Linked DNA regions of Plantactinospora soyae. Each later gene encodes a partner of the first gene's protein in a complex. Links are inferred from orthologs where the notes say so. Each region holds a gene or a part of one and is shown on either strand. Other genes may lie near its edges.

Evidence for each region.
Region 2: the proteins of dnaG (region 1) and dnaB are in contact, whole or in part, in a crystal structure (PDB 2R6A), measured with the Geobacillus stearothermophilus proteins. The link is inferred for Plantactinospora soyae from one-to-one orthologs. Residues at the interface, in WP_049624496.1 of Geobacillus stearothermophilus: Lys456, Leu457, Leu458, Pro459, Ala460, Asn463, Ala464, Leu467, Leu535, Leu536, Ile537, Ala538, Gln544, Glu545, Asp548, Tyr549, His552; in WP_033016901.1 of Geobacillus stearothermophilus: Ser13, Glu15, Ala16, Gln18, Glu91, Leu92, Asp94, Ala95, Val96, Pro97, Thr98, Ala99, Ala100, Asn101, Tyr104, Tyr105, Ile108.

What each region holds. Positions count from the first base shown.
Region 1 is NZ_JADBEB010000001.1:9,588,464-9,591,737, reverse strand. The notes cover bases 308-3,269. They hold dnaG (DNA primase), read left to right. Parts: upstream 308-830; coding sequence 831-2,708; downstream 2,709-3,269. Other genes in these bases: H4W31_RS41805 (hypothetical protein), read left to right, coding at 2,717-3,250; H4W31_RS41815 (siderophore-interacting protein), read left to right, coding at 308-727. Outside these bases: more of H4W31_RS41815, read left to right, coding at 1-307. UniProt on the Escherichia coli protein: RNA polymerase that catalyzes the synthesis of short RNA molecules used as primers for DNA polymerase during DNA replication.
Region 2 is NZ_JADBEB010000001.1:1,897,306-1,900,458, forward strand. The notes cover bases 4-2,844. They hold dnaB (replicative DNA helicase), read right to left. Parts: upstream 2,188-2,844; coding sequence 820-2,187; downstream 4-819. Other genes in these bases: H4W31_RS08460 (maleylpyruvate isomerase N-terminal domain-containing protein), read left to right, coding at 73-789; H4W31_RS08470 (hypothetical protein), read left to right, coding at 2,668-2,844. In the rest of the region: more of H4W31_RS08470, read left to right, coding at 2,845-3,153. UniProt on the Escherichia coli protein: The main replicative DNA helicase, it participates in initiation and elongation during chromosome replication. Travels ahead of the DNA replisome, separating dsDNA into templates for DNA synthesis.

The DNA.
Region 1 (3,274 bases):
CGCGGACGCGTACGCCGACCACTACGTGAAGCTGATCTTCCCGCCGCCCGGCGTCGACTATCCGGTGCCCTGCGACCTCGACGCGATCCGCCGCGAGATGCCGCGCGAGCACTGGCCACGGATGCGGACGTACACCGTCCGGGCCTGGGACGCGGCGACCGGGGAGCTGACCCTCGACTTCGTCTACCACGGCGACGAGGGGCTGGCCGGTCCCTGGGCCGCCCACACAAGTCCCGGCGACCAGATCATGTTCCGCGGCCCCGGCGGCGGGTACGCCCCGAGCCCGGCGGCCGACTGGCACCTGCTGGTGGGTGACGAGAGCGCCCTGCCGGCGATCGGCGTGGCGCTGGAGCGGCTGCCGTACGGCGCTCCGGCCCGGGTCTTCATCGAGGTGGCCGGGGCGGCGGAGGAGCAGCTACTGACCAGCACCGGAACCGCCGAGATCGTCTGGGTGCACCGCGCCGGCCGGGTCGTCGGCGAGGCCCTGGTCGAGGCGGTACGGGCGCTCACCTTCCCGCCCGGTGCCGTGCACGCCTTCGTGCACGGGGAGGCGAACTTCGTCCGGGAACTGCGCCGGATGCTCCGGGTGGAACTGCGGGTACCTCCGGAGCGGCTCTCCATCTCCGGCTACTGGCGCCGGGGTGACGACGACGAGAGCTGGCGCTCGTCCAAGGCCGAGTGGAACCGGCTCGTCGAGGCTGAGGAGACGGCCGCGGCGGTTCGCTGAGCCGCGCCGCGCCACCCGGCCGGGAACCCGGGCCCGTCGGCGTACCCCCTTCGCCGGGCGAATCAGTCCGGCAGGGCAGGATGTACGCCGGAGGGGGTGACGGATGGCTGGTCGGATCCGGGACGAGGACATCACGGTGGTGCGGGAGCGCACCTCGATCGCCGACATCATCTCCGAAACCGTCACGCTCAGGTCCGCCGGCGGTGGCAACCTCAAGGGGCTCTGCCCGTTCCACGACGAGAAGACCCCGTCCTTCACGGTGGCTCCCGCCCGGAACGTCTATTTCTGTCACGGGTGTGGTGCCGGCGGGGACGCGATCAAGTTCCTGATGGACGCCGAGCACCTGACCTTCGTCGAGTCGGTCGAACGGCTCGCCGACCGGGCCAACATCCAGCTCCGGTACATGGAGGCCGGACCGGCGCCGGTCCGGCAGCAGCAGGGCCAGAAGCAGCGCCTGGTCGCCGCGCACGCCGCCGCCGCCGAGTTCTACGCCGGGCAACTCGGCACCGCCGGTGCCCGGCCGGCCCGCGAGTTCCTCGCCCAGCGCGGTTTCGACCGGACCGCCGCCCAGACGTACGGCTGCGGATTCGCGCCGGACGCCTGGGACCCGCTGACCAAGCACCTGCGGCAGAAGGGCTTCACCGGGCCGGAACTGGTCACCGCCGGCCTGTCCCGCGAGGCGCGGTCCGGCTCGCTGATCGACCGGTTCCGGGGCCGGCTGCTCTGGCCGATCAAGGATCTGACGGGCGACGTGATCGGCTTCGGGGCACGCAAGCTGCTCGACGCCGACGACGGCCCGAAGTACCTGAACACCCCCGAGACGCCGATCTACAAGAAGTCGCACGTGCTCTACGGCATCTCGCAGGCCAAGCGGGAGATCGCCCGGCAGGGGCGGGCGGTGATCGTCGAGGGCTACACCGACGTGATGGCCTGTCATCTGGCCGGCGTACCGACCGCGGTGGCGACCTGCGGCACGGCGTTCGGCACCGACCACATCACCGTGCTGCGCCGGCTGTTGATGGACACCGACGCGGTGGCCGGCGAGATCATCTTCACCTTCGACGGGGACGCCGCCGGGCAGAAGGCGGCGCTGCGCGCCTTCGAGGACGACCAGCGGTTCGTCGGACGTACCTTCATCGCGGTCAGCCCGGACAACATGGACCCGTGCGACCTGCGGCTGGCAAAGGGCGACCTGGCGGTGCGTGACCTGGTCGCCCGGCGGGAGCCGCTGGTCGACTTCGCGCTGCGTCACATACTCAACCGGTTCGACCTGGACACCGTCGACGGCCGGGTCGAGGCGATGCGCCAGGCGGCGCCGCTGGTGGCCAAGCTCAAGGACCGGGAAAAGCGCCCCGAGTACGTCCGCAAGCTGGCCGGCGACCTCGGCATGGAGATCGAGCCGGTGCAGCGGGCGGTGCTGCACGCCGCCGCGCAGCCCGCCACCGGGACGACGCGTCGGGGAGCGGCCGCCGAACCCGCCCGGCCCGGTCGACCCGTGCCGGTGGTGGACAACCCGCAGTCGATGGTGGAGCGGGAGGCGCTGAAGCTCGCCCTCCAGGTGCCGGTGCTGGCCGGGCCGATGTTCGACGCGCTCGCGCCGGAGTCGTACCTGAACCCCGTACACCAGGCGGTCCGGGCGGGGATCGAGGCGGCCGGCGGCGCGGCGTCGGCGACCGCCGGTGCGGTCTGGATCGAACGGGTACGGGACGCCTGCGGGGACCTCGGCGCCGCCGCGCTGGTCGGCGAGCTCGCCGTCGAGCCGCTGCGGATCGACGCCGAGCCCGACCCCCGGTACGTCTCGATCACCCTGGCCCGGCTGGAGTGGGGTGCGGTCACCACCCGGATCCGGGACCTGAAGTCGAAGGTCCAGCGGGTCAATCCGGCGGCCAACAAGGACGAGTACTTCACGCTCTTCGGGGAGCTGCTCTCGCTGGAGCAGCACGCCCGAGCCCTGCGCGAGCAGGCGATGGGAGGTCTGTAGCCGTGGCGCTGTTCAACCTCTTCTCCCGGGGGCGGCGGCTGCCGGCCGCCCGCCGTCCGGCGGGGCTGGACCGGGACGAGCGGGTGCTCGACTGGGCCAAGGTGGCCGACGGCGACGAGATCGTGGTGGTCACCGACCGGGGGCTGTGGCTGCCGGGCGACGCCGCACGGATCGGCTGGCACGACATCCACAAGGCGGTCTGGTCGGGCCGGGATCTGGCGGTCACCCGCGCCGACCTGGTCGAGGAGCGGACCGACTACCGGGTGGTCAGCGACGGGGCGGTCCGGACGTACCTGCTCGTCGATCCGGGCGACGTGCCGCACCAGGTGCGGGCCCGGGTTACCCGCTCGGTCGCCTACACCGCCCATCACCGGCTGCCCGGCGGCGGCGTCCGGATCGCGGCCCGTCGGGTACGCGGCATCGACGGCCTGACCTGGACGGTCCGCTACGACCCCGGTACGCCGACCGGCGACGGCGCGGTGGTCGAGGAGACCGACGCGCTGGTGGCGGCGGCCCGCGCCGGTACCGATCCGGACCTGTGATCCCGGTTTCCTGATCCCGGCCCG
Region 2 (3,153 bases), 7.7 Mb from region 1 along the record:
ATTGGCTAGGCTCGACGGTTGACCGGGGCGGGCGGACCGGTCGGCCCTCCACCGAGGGAGAAACCGGGCGGGGTGAGCGCGCTGGACGGGTTGGCTGAGGGAGATACTTCGCGGTCGGCGGTTCCGGTGCCGAGCTGGTTCGCGCTCGCGACGGCGTACGACGGGATCACCGCGACGGTCGACGGCCTCGCCGACCCGGACCTGCTCCGGCCGACACGCTGCCGGGGTTGGTTCGCCGTCGATCTGCTCTTCCATCTCGTCTGCGACGCCCAGCGGGCGCTGGTCGCGCTGGCGAGCCCGGCGGACGGACCGGCCGACGTCGACGGTGTCAGCTACTGGCGGTCCCCGGATGATCCGGACGAGGGCCGGCACGCCTCCTGGGTACGCCGGTGCGCCGCCGCGTTCGACCGACCACGCGGAGTGGTCCGGCTCTGGACGGACACCGCGCCGGCGGCGGTCCGGGCCGCCCGAGCTGCCGACCCGCGCGGGTACGTCGCCACCCAGGGACACGTGCTGGCGGTCCCGGAGTTCCTCGCCACCCTGGTCACCGAGGCGGTGGTGCACCACCTCGACCTGATACTGGATCTTCCTGACGCTCCGGAGCCGGATCCGGGCAGCGTCGCCGTCGCGGTCACGACCCTGGACGGACTGCTCAGCGACGAGGCCGTACGCCCCGCCGACTGGTCCGACGTCGACTACGTCCTGAAGGCGACGGGGCGGGTTCCGCTCAGCGAGCACGACCGGTTGTTGCTGGGCGAGGCGGCCGGCTGGATTCCGCTGCTCGGCTGAGCCCGGCACGTCGCCCGGTGGACCGGCGGCTCAGACGATCGCCATGTCCACGAAACGCGAGAGGTGGAGCTGCGCCGCGACGGTGACGGTGTCGGTGGGCCCGTTCCGGTGCTTGGCGACGATGAAGTCGGCCTCGCCGGCCCGGGGCGACTCCTTGTCGTAGTAGTCGTCCCGGTGCAGCAGGATGACAACGTCGGCATCTTGCTCAATTGACCCAGATTCTCGCAAATCGGACAACTGCGGACGCTTGTCGGTACGCTGCTCCGGCCCACGGTTCAGCTGGCTGACCGCGATCACCGGGCACTCGACCTCCTTGGCCAGCAGCTTCAGTCCTCGGGACAGCTCCGCGACCTCCTGCTGACGACTCTCGGTGCGCTTGGGCGAACTCATCAGCTGGAGATAGTCGACCACGATCATCTTGAGGTCGTTCCGCTGCTTGAGCCGCCGCGCCTTTGCCCGGATCTCCATCAGGTTCATGTTCGGGGTGTCGTCGACGAAGAGCGGCGCCTCGCTGATCTCGCCCATCCGGCGGGCCAGCTTGGTCCAGTCGTCGTCCGAGAGCTGCCCGCTCCGCAGTACGTGCAGCGGCACCCGCGCCTCGGCCGAGAGGAGTCGCATGACGATCTCGACCTTGCTCATTTCCAGCGAGAAGATGGCGCTGGCGCAGTTATGACGGATCGCCGCATTTCGGGCAAAATCCATCGAAGCGGTACTTTTGCCCAAGCCTGGACGGCCGGCCACAATGATCAACTGGCCGGGGTGCAACCCGTTGAGCAGCCGGTCAAGGTCGGTGAAGCCGGTCGGCACCCCGGTCATCACGCCGCCCTGCGCACCGACCGCCTCGATCTCGTCGAGCGTCGGCTGGAGCATGTCGGCGAGCACCGCGAAGTCCTCGTTCACCCGCCGCTCGGTCACGTCGTAGACCGCCTGCTGGGCCAGGTCGACCACGTCGTCGACGTCGCGTCCGCCGCCGTTGGCGGACCCGTAGCCGAGCTGGACGATCCGGGTGCCGGCCTCGACCAGGCGCCGCAGCACCGCCCGCTCGCCGACGATCCGGGCGTAGTAGGCCGCGTTGGCGGCGGTCGGCACGCTGGCGATCAGCGTGTGCAGGTACGGGGCTCCGCCAACCCGGCCCAGGTCACCTGCGTCGGCGAGGGCGGCGGCAACCGTGATCGCGTCGGCCGGCTCACCACGGCCGTAGAGGTCCAGGACCGCGTCGAAGATGGTCGCGTGCACCGGTCGGTAGAAGTCGTTGGACTTGAGGATCTCGACGACGTCGGCGATGGCGTCCTTGGACAGCAGCATGCCGCCCAGTACGCACTGCTCGGCGGCGATGTCCTGCGGCGGTGTCTTGTCGAACTGCCCGTCGCGGGGGGCGGGACCGTCGGTCGACGGCATGGAGGACCTCGCCTCTCCACGCACGTCGTCGGTGACCGACACTGGCATCCCCCTCCGCCACCCCGGCTGTCCTAGCGAACCGCCGACGTACGACAGTTTTCCGACCGACCCGTGGATCGGCCCCGCCTGTCCGGGCCGGTCCGGCCAGCCGGCACGACCGGGGGAAGTCGGTACGACGTGGCGAGGTCAGGGCGCAACCATACGGAAGACGAGCTCAACGGCTCAACCACGTCGGTGGACGGACCTCGGGACAACCTGTGGACGGCTGGCTGCGGGGTGTGCGCAGCCCTGTGCACAGGCTGTGGAAACTGACTGGGGAAGATAACCTGTACCGGCTCTGACCTGCACAGACTCGGTCCCCACCTTGTGGAGGAAAGAAACAGGTCGAATTAGGGTCAGCGGGACGGCGTATCATCGGGCGACGGCAATCTTGTGTACGACTCCTCGCGATCGATCTACCAGAAAGGTCACGCTCCGGCCGTGGACCATCGGGACCGGGGGCGGGGTGAGCTCGCCCCACACGAGCGGCAAGACAGCGACGGCTGGGGCGACCCAGCGAGCCCTTGGCCGGGGGATCCGTACTCGCGTCCGGACGGCAGCCACCGCACCCCCAGCCGTCGGCGCGCCCGCCACCGTGGCGCACCGGATCCCGTCGACAGCTACACGCCGCCGTGGGCGCTGGAGTCCACCCCGCCTAGTCAGGCGGACGCCGCAGCCGGCGGCGGGGACGGCGGACGGCACCATCAGCCGGATCCGGCGGGCGAACGCGGCGCCGGGCGGCGACGCGCCGAGCCGGACGTCGGCTGGGAGGGCATGGACGAGTACTGGCGTGCCCCGCGCCGTACGAGCGACGAGCCGGTCGCCGACGGCGCCACGGACAACCGCTGGCGCGGTACCGGCGAAACCGTCGGTTGGCGACGGGCGCCCGACACCGGGGCCGACGATGCCGGGACCGGCGACGTCGGG